DNA from 2 places in the Nocardiopsis sp. RV163 genome. Region 2 is predicted to be linked to the other one. Evidence: predicted binding sites of a transcription regulator. Region 2 holds the regulator's gene; the other holds the start of a gene.

Region 1 (7,345 bases), on a different contig from region 2:
TGGTCCACGGCCAGGGCGACCGCGGTCGGGGTGATGCCGAGCCCGGCGTGGGCGCTGTCGATCCAGTACCCGACCTGCGCCGACCTGGCCGAGCCCCACACGATGGCCCCCACCGTGACCTGGCCGACGAACCTGTCGTCGTACAGGACCGCCCAGGGCATGGACAGGCCCTGCCTGGCCTCGTGGCGGATGGACTGGAGCATCGAGACGTAGGGGGTGAGCCCGGTGGTGCGCAGCGGCATCTCCGGATAGGTGGGCTCCCAGGGGCGCAGCCACTGCTCGTTGCGCGAACGCGTGTCCCGGAGCGCCGGGGCGTCGCGGAGCCGCAGTGGCCGGAGTACGACCGGGCCCTCCTGGAGGGTGACGGGCCACCCATGTCTGCGATTCACGACCGTCCCTTCGATGCCCTCGGCACCGTAGCCCAGCGCTGCGACACCGGACGCGGAGGCGTCGGGTTCCCGTCGCCGGTGACGGGCTCCAGTATTCCACTCCCCCGGGCGCGGCATGGCTGCGGTCACCCCAGCGGGCAAGAATCGGATGATTCTTAACTCCAATACTCCCGTACCGAAAACCGGCCCTACCCCAAGGAATTCTCAACGTTCGGAATGCCCGGGATGTGATTCCGGTCATTGTCCGGTGTCATTCGGAGCGGGCGTGGTCGCCTCCGCGCAGTTGGTCCACCGCGTGCCGCAGCACCGGCGCCAGCACCTCCATCCCGTCGGCGGCGCCGCCTCGGGAGCCGGGCAGGTTGACCACGAGCATCCGGTGCCCCCCGCGCTCGGCGACCCCGGCCAGGCCGCGCGACAGGATAGCCGTGGGCACGCCCTTGTCCCGGCCCGCGGCCCGCAGCGCCTCGGCGATCCCGGGGATCTCGTAGGACAGCAGCGCGCGCGTCACCTCGGGCGTGTGGTCGTGCGGGGTCAGCCCGGTCCCCCCGGTGGTGACGACGGCGTCGAGCCGCTCGTCCAGGGCGCGGCCGATGGCCCGGGCCACGGGTTCGCCGTCGGGGACCACCCACGGCCCCACGACCGCGCAGCCGATCCCGCGCAGCCCCTCGGCCACGACCGGTCCGGAGCGGTCCGGGTAGATTCCCGCCGCCGCCCGGTTGGAAGCCGTGACGACCGCCACGCGGGGGACCGGGGCGTCAGTCACCACGCCTCCAGCGGCCCTTCCTGCCTCCGGTCTTCTCCTCGACGCGCACCCCGGTGACCTCGGCCGCCGGGTCGATCGCCTTGACCATGTCCACCAGTCCGAGGGCCGCGGCCATGACGCAGGTGAGCGCCTCCATCTCCACACCGGTGCGGTCGGCGGTGCGGACCGTGGCACTGATGTCCACGCCCGCGTCCACGACGGTGAGGTCCACGTCCACCCCGTGCACCGCGATGGGGTGGCAAAGGGGCACCAGGTCGGGGGTGCGCTTGGCAGCCTGGATCCCGGCGATCCGGGCGACGGCCAGGGCGTCGCCCTTGGGCACCTCTCCCCCGCGCAGGGCGGCGACGGCCTCGGGGCCGAGCAGCACCCGGCCCGAAGCGGTGGCGGTGCGCGCGCTCACCGACTTCTGCGAGACGTCGACCATGCGGGCGGCGCCGGATCCGTCCAGGTGGGTGAACCCTGAGGGGTGGTCGGCCCCCTCCCGCCGTGGGGTGTCGGTCATGGGCCCGCCAACTCCTCCGCTCGGAACGCGGGACGCGGCCGGTCGGCCTCGTCCGGGCGCGCCGGAGCGCGCCACCACGACCGTACGGCACTCCCGGGGCCCCCGGTCCACGGGTCCGCGGCCCCGGGCGGGGACGGCTCAGGCCGGTTCGGGCAGGCGCACCACCTGGACGCGGCTGCCCGCGGCCAGTTCGGTCACCTCCTCGGGCACGACCACGAGCGCGTTGGCCCCGGCCAGGGCGGACAGTTGGTGCGAGCCCTGGTGCGACGCCGGGGACACCGTGGGCTCGGCGTCGCGACCGTAGGGGGACTCCTCCAGCACCGCGCGCAGGAAGGAGCGGCGCCCGGGCGGGGAGGTGACCGGCGAGGTGAGCAGGGCGCGCATGCTCGGCAGCGGCCGGGGGTCGAGCCCGCGCAGGCGGCGCAGCGCGGGCCGGACGAAGACCTGGAAGGACACGAAGGCGCTCACCGGGTTGCCGGGCAGCGTGATGATGGGGGTCCGGTCCGGGCCGATGACGCCGAAGCCCTGGGGCTTGCCCGGCTGCATCGCCACCTGGACGAACTCCACGGTGCCCTCGCGGACGAGCACCTCCTTGACCACGTCGTGGGCGCCCATGCTCACGCCGCCCGTGGTCACCACGACGTCGGCGCGCACCAGCAGGTCGTCCAGCGTGTCGCGCACCGTCTGGGGGTGGTCGCCCACGAACCCGTGGCGGTGCACCTCGCACCCGGCGTCGCGCGCGGCGGCGGCGATCATGAAGCTGTTGGACTCCCAGATCTGGCCGGGGCCGAGTGGGCGCCCGGGCTCGACCAGCTCCTCGCCGGTGGAGAGCACCATCACGCGGGGGCGGGCGTAGACCGGCACCGAGCGGCGACCGACGGCCGCCAGGACGCCCATCTCCCCCGGGCCGACTCGCACGCCGGGCCGCAGCACGGTGGCGCCAGCGGTGACGTCGTCCCCCGCGCGGCGCACGGCGTTGCCCTCCTTCACCGGCCGGTCGAAGGCCACGCTGGCCGTGCCGCCGTCGGTCCACTCGACCGGGACCACCGCGTCCGCCCCCGAGGGCATGGGCGCGCCGGTCATGATCCGGGCGGACCTGCCCGGCAGGACCGCCGTCGGCGAGGGGTCCCCCGCCGGGATGTCGGCCACGACCGGCAGCCGCACGGGGTTGTCCGGCGAGGCCGACTCCAGGTCCGCGGCGCGCACCGCGTACCCGTCCATGGACGAGTTGTCGAACCCCGGCAGCGACACCGGCGAGGTGACGGCCTCGGCCAGCACGGTGCCGTGTGCCTGGAGCAGGTCCAGCTCGGTCGGCACGGGGTCGGGGATCAGTGCCAGGACGTCGGCGACGTGCTGTTCGACGCTCTTCACGGGGTTCCTCCCGGTTCGCGGTTCCTGTGGTGGCCCCGCCTCCCCTCCCTCAGGAGACGGCTCACGCCCCATTCTTGCCGTGTCCGGCCCCGTATGCGGCGCGCCGGGCCACGGCCGGGGCGCCCGGGGTCCCCGATCAGGGGCGCTGGGCCCGCGCGCGGTCGACGAAGTCGCGCAGCCAGGGCAGCAGTTCGTCGGCGAGGTCGGGGCGGCGGCAGGCGAAGTCCACGACCGTGCGGATGTAGTCGGCCTTGTTGCCGGTGTCGTAGCGGCGGCCGCGGAAGAGGACGCCGTGCACCGTGCCGCCGTCCTCGGGCTTGCGCCGGGCCAGCTCGCGCAGGGCGTCGGTCAGTTGGATCTCGCCGCCCCGGCCGGGCGGGGTCTCGTGCAGGACGGGGAATACCGCCGGGTCGCAGACGTAGCGGCCGATGATCGCCCAGCGGCTCGGCGCCTGCTCGGGAGCGGGCTTCTCGACCAGGTCGGTGACGGTGACGACGTCTTCCTCGTCGGTGGGTTCGATGCCCGCGCACCCGTAGAGGGACACCTGCTCGGGCTCGACCTCCATGAGGGCGACGACGCTGCCGCCGTGGCGCTCGCGCACCTCGATCATGCGGCGCAGCAGGTCGGCGGACTCGATCAGGTCGTCGCCCAGCAGGACGGCGAAGGGGTTGTCGCCCACATGCGCCTCCGCGCACAGCACCGCGTGGCCCAGGCCGCGCGGCTCGCCCTGGCGGACGTAGTGCACCTGGGCGAGGTCGCTGGACTCGCGCACCGAGCGCAGCCGGGCGTCGTCGCCCTTGGCCTCCAGCGCCTCCTCCAACTCGTAGGCCCGGTCGAAGTGGTCCTCGATGGAGCGCTTGCTGCGGCCCGTGATCATCAGTACGTCCTGGAGGGAGGCGGCCACCGCCTCCTCCACGACGTACTGGATCGCGGGCTTGTCCACGATCGGCAGCATCTCCTTGGGCGTGGCCTTGGTCGCGGGCAGGAAACGCGTGCCCAGGCCCGCGGCGGGTACGACCGCCTTCGTGACGGACACGGAACCGGAGGGCCGCTTCTGGTCGGTGGAGTCGTTCATGTCGGCACTTTAGGCCAGCGGTCGGCCGTCTCCGCGCCTCCACACACAGGGGGGCGCCAAGAAGTACGGATCGTTTCGGGCCGCGGAGGGCGGCCCGCCACCGCGTGTTCACCGCGCGGGGCAACCGGCCGGTTCGGTGCGGTGCCAGACTGGGGCCATGGGTGAGAGCGAACCGCGTGGGGCCAAGGCCGGGTTGCGGAGGGGTTTCCTGGAGCGGCGGCGCGCCCGGGGCCCCGAGGAGCGCGCCCGGGCCGGGTCGGCGGTCCGCGACGCGCTGCTGGACGTCCCATGGCTGGCCATGGGCGGGACGGTCGCCTGCTACTACTCCGTGGGCGGGGAGCCCGACACCCGCAAGCTGGTGGCGGCGCTGTGGAAGCGCGGCTCCTACGTGCTGCTGCCCGTGTTCCTGCCCGGCGGCGAGCTGGACTGGGCCGCCTTCGACGGGCCGGACTCCCTGGCCCCGGCCGGACACGGGCTGCTGGAGCCAGTGGGCCGCCGTTACGGGCCAGACGCGCTGGCCCGGGCCGACGCCGTGGTCTGCCCGGCCTTGGCCGTGGACCGGCGGGGGACGCGCCTGGGGCGCGGCGCCGGGTGCTACGACCGCGCGCTGGCCCGCAAGGGGCCCCACGCCCCGGCGATCGCCCTGGTCCACGACGAGGAGTTCGTGGAGTCCCTGCCCGCCGAGCCGCACGACCGGCCGGTGGACGCCGTGGTCACCCCGTCCGGCGGGGTGCGGGTCCTCGGCGCGGGCGTGTGGCCGGGCGGACCGGCCGAACGGGAGCGGCTGAGCGGGAGGGGCTGAGCGGGAGCGGCCGGACCGCGGGGGCTGGAGACGCGGGCGGGATTAACCCGGGCCCCGGGGGCGTTGTCGCTGGCGGTCGCGCTCCGGCGGCGCCCGACGCCCGGCCGTTCGCGCCCCCGCGCCGCTCCCCGTGGGCGAGGCCCTGTCACGGCTCCGGTCGGCGAGCGCGTACTATTTAGCAGTCAACGGGCGAGAGTGCCAGCAAGGAGGACCCGAACAGTGCCTACGTACCAGTACGCGTGCACCGAGTGCGGCGCCCAGATGGAGGTCGTGCAGAGCTTCAGCGACGACGCTCTGACCGTCTGCCCCGAGTGCGAGGGCCGCCTGCGCAAGGTGTACTCCGCCGTGGGCATCGTCTTCAAGGGCTCCGGCTTCTACCGCACCGACAGCGGCAAATCCTCCAACAGCTCCGTGCTGACCGGCTCGGGCTCCTCCGAGAGCAAGGACAGCGGGAACTCGGACTCCACCGACTCCTCCTCCGCCTCCTCGGACGCCAAGAGCTCCTCATCGGACACCGGCGGCAGCACCACGAGCAAGGCCCCCAGCACCAGCGCCACCGCCGCGACGAGCTGACCCGCCGGGCCGTTGACCGCCACCGCGCCGCCGACCCCTCGGCGGCGCGCGGCACGTCCGGCCCCGGCGAACGCTACGCGGCACGTCCGGCCCCGGGCCTCCCCCTCCGGCCCCCTCAGCGGTCCGACCCGGTGCGCGGCCCGCGCGATCGGGCCTGTGGACAACCTCCGAACGGCACCTCCGCAGCCTAGCGTTGAGGGTATGACCGACGCCGCACCCCTCCCCTACCGGCACCGTCGCGCGCTCACCCGGCTCCTGGACCGGCACCGGCGCGCCGTCGCCGCCCTCCTGGCCGCCGCCGCGCTCCTGAGCGCCGTCCTGGCCGTACGCCCTCCACCCGCGCCCGTCACACGTGTCCTGGTCGCCTCCCGCGACCTCGGAGCCGCGGACCACCTCACCGAGGGCGACCTCACCGCCCGGGACCTGCCCGCCGGGTCCGTGCCGGGCGGGGCGCTCGCGGCCGACACCGCGACCGCCGGGCTGCGCCTCAACGCCCCGGTGCGCCGGGGGGAGGTGATCACCGACGCCCGGCTCGCCGACCCTCCCGCACGGGCCTACGGCCCCGGCCTGGTCGCCGTCCCGGTGCGGGTGGCCGACCCCGGCGCGGTGGGCCTGCTCTCCCCCGGCAGCCGGGTGGACGTCCTCGCCGCCGGAGGGGGCGGCGACCTCGCGCCGGCCCGGGCGGGCCCCGCCGTGGAGGTGGTCAGCGACCGCCCCGTCCTGGCCCTGCCGGAGGAGGAGTCCCCGGTCGGCGGGGAGGGCGGCGCGCTGATCGTCGTCGCCGCCACGCCCGTCGAGGCCAGGAGCCTGGCCGGCCACGCGGCCGGCTCGCGGCTGTCCATCACCATCCGCGGTTGACCGGCGACCTCCAGTGGGCAAAGCTGGCCGGGCGCCGCGGGCCCCCGCCAGGGGCCCCGCTCCGGCGCCCGTACGGACACCACGAGTATGTAGGGCTTGTATCCATGCAAGGCTTCAAGAAGTTCCTGCTCCAGGGCAACCTGGTGCAGTTGGCGGTCGCGGTCGTGATCGGCGCGGTCTTCGCCAACCTCATCACCGCGTTCACCGAGGGGTTCATCACCCCGCTGATCGGCATCTTCGGCGGGGTTCCCACCTTCAGCGACCTCTACTTCGAGATCAACGGGAGCCGGTTCCTGTACGGGGCGTTCATCGACGCGCTGGTCTCGTTCCTCATCACCGCAGCGATCCTGTACTTCTTCGTGGTCCTGCCCGTGGCCAAGGTGGTGGAGCGCTTCGTCGAGGCCGAGGAGGCCGTCACCCGCGAGTGCCCGCACTGCTTCAGCGAGATCAGCAAGAAGGCGTCGCGCTGCGCCCACTGCACCAGCGAGTTGGTGCCCGAGACCGCGGCCTGAGGCCGGTCGGACGCGCCGTGGGGCGGCCCCGTGCGGGACCGCCCCACGGAAGGGCCGGAGGTCAGCCGGTGTACTCCCAGTGCCAGGGCTCGAAGGGACTGGACTTGGCCCAGGCCGGGTGGTGCCAGCCGAAGTCGGCACCGTTGGCCTCCATCCAGAGCCAGCGGTCGGACCGGTAGTTCTGGATGCCGCAGCCGAGGTCGATCGCCTGGCCCAGGCCGTGGTTGCTCGTGCCGGGGACGGCCGCGAAGCCCGGCGCGACCTGTCCGTAGACCCGGTGCTGGTTGGGCAGGTCGCGGTAGGCGCTGGTGATGCACATGTTCTCGCCGTACTCGTCCACGTACCTGGCGTTGAGCTGGAGGAAGTCCACGGCCGCGTCGGCTCGCAGCTTCTTGTCGTCGTAGAGGTCGCACAGGGAGTTGGCCGGGAGCAGGCCGTTGGCCGCCCCCTGGGCGTTGGCGGCCGCGTCCGGGTCGCAGTCCCCGGCGGCCATGTAGGCC
Region 2 (7,345 bases):
AGCGGTACCACTCGCCCCGGTTGGCGGCCACACCGCCGATGATGCCGAGGGCGACGGCCGCGATCCAGCAGACGAACCAGGTCAGGAAACCGATGATGACGATCATCAGGACGCTGGAGACCAGGTAGCCGATCAGGATCAGGATCTGGAAGTTCAGCGCCTGCGCGGCCTGGTCGCGGACGAAGGGCGACTCGTCCTTCTTGACGAGGAAGATGATCAGCGGCACGAGCCATCCGATGATGCCGCCGCCCACGTGGGCGAACATCGCCATCTGACGCTCGTCGGGGCTGGGCTGGCCGGTCGTGGCCGAGGAGGGGCCGTAGGCGCCTTGCGGGGGCTGGCCGTAACCGCCCTGCTGGTAGTGGGACTGGTAGCCGCCGGTCTGCTCGTACCCGGGTTGGCCGGGGTAGCCGCCGGACTGGCCCGGATACCCGCCGGACTGCTCCTGGTAGCCGGGCTGGCCGGGCGGGGGCGGGTAGCCGCCCTGCTGGTAGCCGGGCTGGCCACCGGTGGGGTAACCGTGCTGGGAGGGGTAACCGCCGGAGTCCTGGCCGGGCTGCTGACCCTGGCCGTAGGGGCCCTCGGAAGGGTTGTTGGGATAGGACATGTTGGGTTCCTTCGTGCGGATGCGCTCGGACTGCGTGCGGGAGCGGATCACTTCAACAGGCGGATGCTCACCGGGTAGCGGTACCACGTCCCCTTGTTGGCGCCGTTGGCGCCCAGGACGCCGAACACGATAGCGACGACCCAGATCAGGGCGACCAGGAGGGATCCGATCCAGGACAGCTCTGGGAAGAAGATACCCAGGCCGATGAAGGCCACCCACGCGAAGAGGTAGGGGATCAGCAGGGTGAGCTGGAAGTTGGCAGCCTCGGACGCGTGGTGGCGCACGAACGGCGACTGGTTGCGCTTGGCGAAGTAGATGGCCAGCGGCGGGATCCAGCCCAGACAGGCGACCACGAAGCCCGACAGGTGGGCGAGCATGGCCACGAGCGTGCTGTTGTCGCCGCCCGGGGCGCCCTGCTGGGGCTGGCCCGGAACACCCGGCTGCCCGTACGCCGCGGGGGCGCCCGGGTAGGGCTGCTGCTGGCCCGGGACGGGCTGGCCGTAGACCCCCTGCTGGGGCTGTCCGTACCCGGGCTGCGGGGCGTAGCCGGGATACGCGCCGGAGGGCTGCCCGTAACCCGGCTGCGCGCCGGAGGGCTGGGCCCCCGGAGCCTGGGCGTAGCCCTGCTGCGCCTGGTCGGGCTGCGGGGCGTAGGGCGACTGCGCGCCCGAGTGCTGGCCGTAACCCGGCTGCGCCCCCGGGACCTGGCCGTAGGCCGCCTGCTGCCCGTAGCCGGGCTGCTCGGGGGCCCCTTCCGGCGGGGCGAAACCGGGCTGCTGCTGTCCGCCCGAGGGCTGTCCGTACTCGCCCTGCTGGCCGTGGGGCTGCTGCCCGTACCCGGGCTGCGGGGCGTAGCCGGGCTGGGCTCCCGAGGCCTGGCCGTACCCGGGCTGGGAGCCGGAGGGCTGACCGTGACCCTGCTCGGCCCCCGGTGCCTGGCCGTAGCCCTGCCGCCCCTGCTCGAACTGCGGGGCGTAGGGCGACTGCGCGCCCGAGTGCTGGCCGTAGGCGGGCTGGCCCTGGCCGGGCTGCGGAGCGTACGGCGACGGCGCACCGGGCGGCGGTGCGAAGTCGGGCTGCGCTCCCGGTGCCTGGCCGTAGCCCTGGTAGCCCTGCTCCGGCTGCGGGGCGTAGGGCGACTGCGCGCCCGAGTGCTGGCCGTGGTCCTGGCCGGGCTGCGGGGCGTAGGGCGACTGCGCCCCGGACTGCTGGCCTGGTTCCGGCTGCGGGGGCTGCTGTCCGTACTCCTGCCGCCCGTCCTGCTCGTGGTCCGGCTGCTGTCCCCGGTGGGGATCCTCCGGGGGCGGGGGGTTCGTCGGGGTCTGGCTCATGCTCTTCCTTGGCTCCGCTGATGAGGTGGAGGTTCCTGTACTACCGTGCTGTACCGACGACCGCGCGGGCCGGAGGCGGGCGACCTCGGCACCGGACACGGGGACCGGAGCCTCGCCCGGGTCAAATCCTAGGTCCTGCCGCTCCCCCGCACGCGGCGCTGGCTAGGGAGCGTCCGGGTGCGGCCCGGTGACGAAGTCGATCAGCTCCTCCACCCGGCCGAGCAGAGCCGGCTCCAGATCAGCATAGGTACGGACCGACCCCAGGATCCGGCGCCACGCCTCCCCCGTCTCCATCCGCCAGCCCAGGGCGCTCACGACCCCCTCCTTCCAGGGGACGCCGCGCGGCACCTCGGGCCAGGCCCCGATCCCCACCGAACCCGGCCGGACCGCCTGCCAGACGTCTACGTAGGGATGCCCGGCCACCAGCACGTGCTCGCCGCGCACCCGCTCGGCGATCCGCGTCTCCTTGGAACCCGGTACCAGGTGGTCCACCAGGACGCCCAGCCTCCTGCCGGGCCCGGGTGAGAACTCCGCCACGATCGAGGGCAGGTCGTCGACCCCCTCCAGGAACTCGACGGCCACCCCCTCCACACGCAGGTCGTGGCCCCAGACCTTCTCCACCAGTTCGGCGTCGTGGACGCCCTCCACGTAGATCCGGCTCTCCCGGGCCGTGCGCGCCCGCGCGCCCGGCACCGCCACCGACCCGGAGGCGCTGCGCAGCGGCCCCCGCGCCGCCGGGGCGGGGCGCACCAGGGTCACCGGCTCGCCGTCGACCAGGAACGCGGCCGGGGCGAGGTCGAACACGCGGCGGCGGCCGTGCCGGTCCTCCAGCGTGACGGCGGCCTTGTCCCAGTCCACGACAGCCCCGCAGAACGCCTCCCCGGCGTCCTCGACGACCAGTTCCCGTTCCAGGGGCACCTCGCGGACCGCCTTCTTCTCCGGGCGGCGCCAGTCCCCGGCGAGCACGTCGCGGCCGTAACGGCCGGTTCCCTTGGTAGCCACGGTCGTGCAGTCTACTGGTGGTGCCCGCCGGCGCCCCGTCGGCCGCGACGCGCGCCTCGGGACCGGCGGGAACAGGGGCGACACCGCCGCGCCGGCGCCCGGCCGACCGCGGGGAACCGTCAGGGTTTGCGGCCGGGCATAGACTTAGCACTGAGGACCATGGAGTGCCAGGAGGTGGCGAGTGCTGGATGAGCGCAAGCTCGCGGTCCTGCGTGCCGTCGTCGAGGACTTCGTCAACACCAACGAGCCCGTGGGTTCCAAGGCCCTGGCCGACCGGCACCGGCTCGGCGTCTCCCCGGCGACCATCCGCAACGACATGGTCGCCCTCGAGGAGGACGGCTACATCGCGCAGCCGCACACCAGTGCCGGACGCGTTCCCACGGACAAGGGCTACCGGCTCTTCGTCGACCGGCTCTCCTCGGTCAAACCTCTCTCCAGCGCGGAGCGGCGCGCCATCGAGTCCTTCCTCACCGGCGCCGTGGACCTCGACGAGATCGTCGCCCGGACCGTGCGGCTCCTCGCGCAGCTCACCCGCCAGGTCGCGATCGTCCAGTACCCGTCGCTGACCCGCTCGTCGGTGCAGCACGTGGAACTGGTCCCCCTCGGGGGGCAGCGGATCATGATGGTCGTGATCACCAACACGGGCCGGGTCGAACAGCGCGTCATCGACGGTCTGGGAGAGGTCAACGAGGCCGCCGTCGACGACCTGCGCGCGATGTTGAACCGGGCCATCGCCGGACGCCACCTCGGCGACGTGCCCGACGCGGTGGAGGACCTGCCTCCGCAGGTGCCGCCCGAACACCGCCAGATGGCGGTGTCGGTCCTCTCCGTCCTGCTGGAGAGCCTCGTCGAACGGCACGAGGAGAAGATCGTCCTCGCGGGGACGGCCAACCTCGCCGCCGTCGACTTCGCCGCCAGCCTCAGGGACGTCCTGGAGGCGCTGGAAGAGAACATGGTCCTCATCCGTTTGCTGGGAGAGGCCAAGGACCCGTCGATGCTCACGGTGCGCATCGGCGCGGAGAACTTCCACGAGGGCCTGAGGTCCACCTCCATCGTGTCGGCGGACTACGGTGTGGGAAACCAGTCGCTCGCCAAGATCGGTGTGGTGGGACCCACCCGGATGGACTACCCGGGGACGATGGGAGCAGTACGCGCCGTGGCTCGCTATGTCGGACAGATTTTGGCAGGACAGTAACCCAGTGGCCAGAGACTATTACCAGGTTCTCGGAGTGCGTCGCGACGCGTCCAAGGACGAGATCAAGAAGGCCTACCGGCGGCTCGCGCGCGAACTCCACCCGGACATCAATCCGGACCCCGCAACCCAGGAGCGCTTCAAGGAGGTGACCCAGGCCTACGAGGTCCTCTCCGACGAGAACAAGCGCCGGATGTTCGACATGGGCCAGGACCCCTACGCGCCCGGCGGCGGCGGGGCCGGGGGCTTCGGCGGTGCGGGCGGGTTCGCCTTCGACGACATCATGAACGCCTTCTTCGGCGGCGGTCAGCCCGGCGGGCGCGGCCCCCGGGAGCGGGTCCGCCGCGGGCGCAGCATCAAGATCCGCGTCGAACTCGACCTTGTGGAGACCGCGTTCGGGGTCAGCAAGGAGATCACCTTCCCCACCGCCATCCTGTGCGAGACCTGCCAGGGAGAGGGGACGGCGGCCGGTTCGCACCGCACCACCTGTGATATGTGCCACGGGCAGGGCGAGGTCTCCCAGGTCACCCGGTCCTTCCTCGGCCAGGTCATGACCTCCCGTCCCTGCCCCCAGTGCTCGGGCCAGGGCTCGGTCATCACCAACCCCTGCGGCGACTGCGCGGGCGAGGGCCGGGTGCGCGAGAAGGTCACCCGCACCGTCAAGATCCCCGCGGGCGTCGACGACGGCACACGCATCCAGCTCGCCGGGGAGGGCGAGGTCGGCCCCAACGGCGGACCGCGCGGCGACATCATCCTGGAGATCATCCAGCGCCCGCACCCCACCTTCGAACGCCGCGGCGACGACCTGCACTGCACGGTGACCGTCCCCATGACGGCCGCCGCGCTGGGCGCCTCCTTCGCCTTCGACACCCTCGACGGCACCGAGAACATCGACCTGCGCCCGGGCACCAACTCCGGCCACGTCATCACCCTCCCCAACAAGGGGGTCAGCCACCTCGACGGCGGCGGCCGGGGCGACCTGCGCATCCGCGTGGACGTGGAGACCCCGAGCAGGCTGGACGAGGAGCAGGAGGCCCTCCTGCGCAAGTTCGCCGAACTGCGCGGCGAGGACCAGACCCCGGGACGCTTCAGTCCCGGACACGGCGGGTTCTTCTCCAAGATCCGCGACGCCTTCGGCGCCAAGTGACACCGCCGGTCTTCCTGGTCGAGGCCGCCGACCTGGCGGCCGACCGGGTGACGGTGGACGGCGCCGAGGGCCGCCACGCCGCCGTGGTGCGCCGCATCCGGGAGGGCGAGACCGTCGACCTCTCCGACGGACGCGGTCTGCGCGCCCGCTGCACGGTGACCGCTGTGGGGCGGGACCACATCGTCTGCGCGGTGGTGGAGCGCCGGGAGGAACCGGCGCCCCGCCCCCGCCTGACGGTGGTCCAGGCACTGCCCAAGGGCGATCGGGGCGAACTGGCCGTGGAGATGATGACCGAGGCCGGAGCGGACGCGGTCGTGCCCTGGGCGGCGGAGCGCTGCGTCACCCGCTGGAAGGGCGACCGCGCCGCCAAGGCACTGGCCAAGTGGCGTGCCACCGCACGCGAGGCGGCCAAGCAGGCCCGGCGCGCGCGGCTGCCCGAGGTCGCCGACCTCGCCGACCGGGCCGCCGTGGTCGGCCTCCTGGCGGGGGCGGACCTGGGCGTCGTGCTGCACGAGGACGGCGCCAGCCGTCTGTCGCAGCTGGAGCTGCCCGCCGGACAGGGCACCGGTGTCGTCGTGGTGGTCGGTCCCGAGGGCGGCTTCTCCGACGCCGAGCTGGAGGCGTTCGACGCCGCGGGCGCGGTCCGGTCTCTGCTGGGACCGAGCGTGCTGCGCACCTCCACCGCCGGGGTCGCCGCCCTGTCGGTGCTCCAGTCCCGAACCGGCCGCTGGTAGGGGCCCGCCGACCCCGGGCACGCGAGAGGCGCCCGGACACGTCCGGGCGCCTCTCGCGTGCCCCTGCGGACGACTCCCACCGAGGGTGGCGGGCCGCCTGGGAGGGGGCGTGTCAGCTTCCGGGAGCCGTCTTGGCGCCGCCGTCGCCCCCGGTGGCGCCGGTGCCGCCCGTGCCGGTTCCGTCGCCTCCGGTCCCGCCGCCCTCTCCGCCGGTGCCGTCACTGCCGCCGGAGGGCTCCTCCCCGCCGGTTCCGCCGCCGCTGTCGCCGCCGCCCTCCTCACCGGTGGACCCGTCGCCGGCGCCGCTGCTGGGCTCGTCGCTGGGCTCGCAGTCCTCCTCGGAGGCGGCCTGCTCGTCCTGCTCCTCCTGGGAGCTGGACGGGGTCGGGGAGGCGGGCTCCTCGGGGGGCGGACACGTGGCGGCGGCCGTCACGCCCTCCTCGGAGGGAGCGGGCTCCTCCTCGTGGTCCTCCGCCGTGGGAGAGGAGGCCGGGTCGCGCGGAGGCTCCTCCTCCTGCTGGGTGGTGCCGTCCACGGAGCCGGTGGAGGGATCGGGAGCGGCCACACCGCCGCCCCCGCCCTCCTCCTCGGCGGGCGCGCCCTCGCGGTCGGCGCCCGCGGGGACGATCTCCAGCACGTGGTCGCGGACCTGCGGGCTGGAGACGACCACGGACCCGGCGATCAGGGCGGCTCCCGCCACCGCCACCGCCGGACGTAGCCAGGGCATACCGAACCAGGCCGAACCGCGGTTGCGCTCGGTGCGCTCACGGATCAGGTTCAACGCCTCGGGAGAGGCCGTGACCGCGTCGGCCTCGGCCTTGAGCAGGTGGCGCAACTGCTCCTCGAACGGATCGTTCGTGGGGTTCGTGGGGCTGGTCATGTCGTTTGCTCCAGAACAGAGCGGAGCGCGGAGATACCGCGGGACGTGTGGCTCTTCACCGCGCCCCGGCTGATCCCCATGGCGTCCGCGATCTGTGCCTCGGACAGGTCGCCGTAGTACCGGAGCACGATGGCCTCTCGCTGACGGGTGGGTAGTTTGCGCAGGGCGCGGATGACGGCTTCGCGCTCCAACAGGCTCAGCGCGCCGTGTTCCGCGCTGGGGGCGTCGGGCAGGGCCTTGGGCGCGTGCTTCTCCACGACCGCCCTGTGGCGGAGCACTGACCGGGCCTTGTTGACCACGGCCTGGCGCAGGTAGGACAGGGCCTTGTTCGGGTCGCGCAGGCGGCGCCACGCTCCGTGCATGGCGACGAACGAGTCCTGGACGACCTCTTCCGCGGTCGCGTGGTCGCGGACCAGCAGGGCGGCGAGCCGAACGAGCGGACGGTAGTGCTC

Evidence for each region. The regulator HrcA, encoded in region 2, represses chaperone genes, less so after heat shock. The targets are predictions, from matches to a motif close to TTGGCACTCTCNNNNNGAGAGTGCCAA.
Region 1: the regulator HrcA is predicted to act here: its motif matches at 5,078-5,104, upstream of ABD54_RS16080 (FmdB family zinc ribbon protein).

The regions. Positions count from the first base shown of each region.
Region 1 covers NZ_LEKI01000087.1:9,633-16,977, forward strand. Annotated here, with positions in the region: gene ABD54_RS16050 (GNAT family N-acetyltransferase) at 1-389, opposite strand, end outside; gene ABD54_RS16055 (molybdenum cofactor biosynthesis protein B) at 640-1,152, opposite strand; gene moaC (cyclic pyranopterin monophosphate synthase MoaC) at 1,145-1,654, opposite strand; gene glp (gephyrin-like molybdotransferase Glp) at 1,793-3,025, opposite strand; gene galU (UTP--glucose-1-phosphate uridylyltransferase GalU) at 3,162-4,100, opposite strand; gene ABD54_RS16075 (5-formyltetrahydrofolate cyclo-ligase) at 4,258-4,902, shown strand; gene ABD54_RS16080 (FmdB family zinc ribbon protein) at 5,122-5,475, shown strand; gene ABD54_RS16085 (SAF domain-containing protein) at 5,677-6,333, shown strand; gene mscL (large conductance mechanosensitive channel protein MscL) at 6,438-6,845, shown strand; gene ABD54_RS16095 (M15 family metallopeptidase) at 6,907-7,345, opposite strand, start outside.
Region 2 covers NZ_LEKI01000079.1:1,433-8,777, forward strand. Annotated here, with positions in the region: gene ABD54_RS15130 (DUF4870 domain-containing protein) at 1-607, opposite strand, end outside; gene ABD54_RS29540 (DUF4870 domain-containing protein) at 655-984, opposite strand; gene ABD54_RS15140 (DUF3097 domain-containing protein) at 2,101-2,940, opposite strand; gene hrcA (heat-inducible transcriptional repressor HrcA) at 3,122-4,135, shown strand; gene dnaJ (molecular chaperone DnaJ) at 4,140-5,279, shown strand; gene ABD54_RS15155 (16S rRNA (uracil(1498)-N(3))-methyltransferase) at 5,276-6,013, shown strand; gene ABD54_RS15160 (hypothetical protein) at 6,126-6,893, opposite strand; gene ABD54_RS15165 (SigE family RNA polymerase sigma factor) at 6,890-7,345, opposite strand, start outside.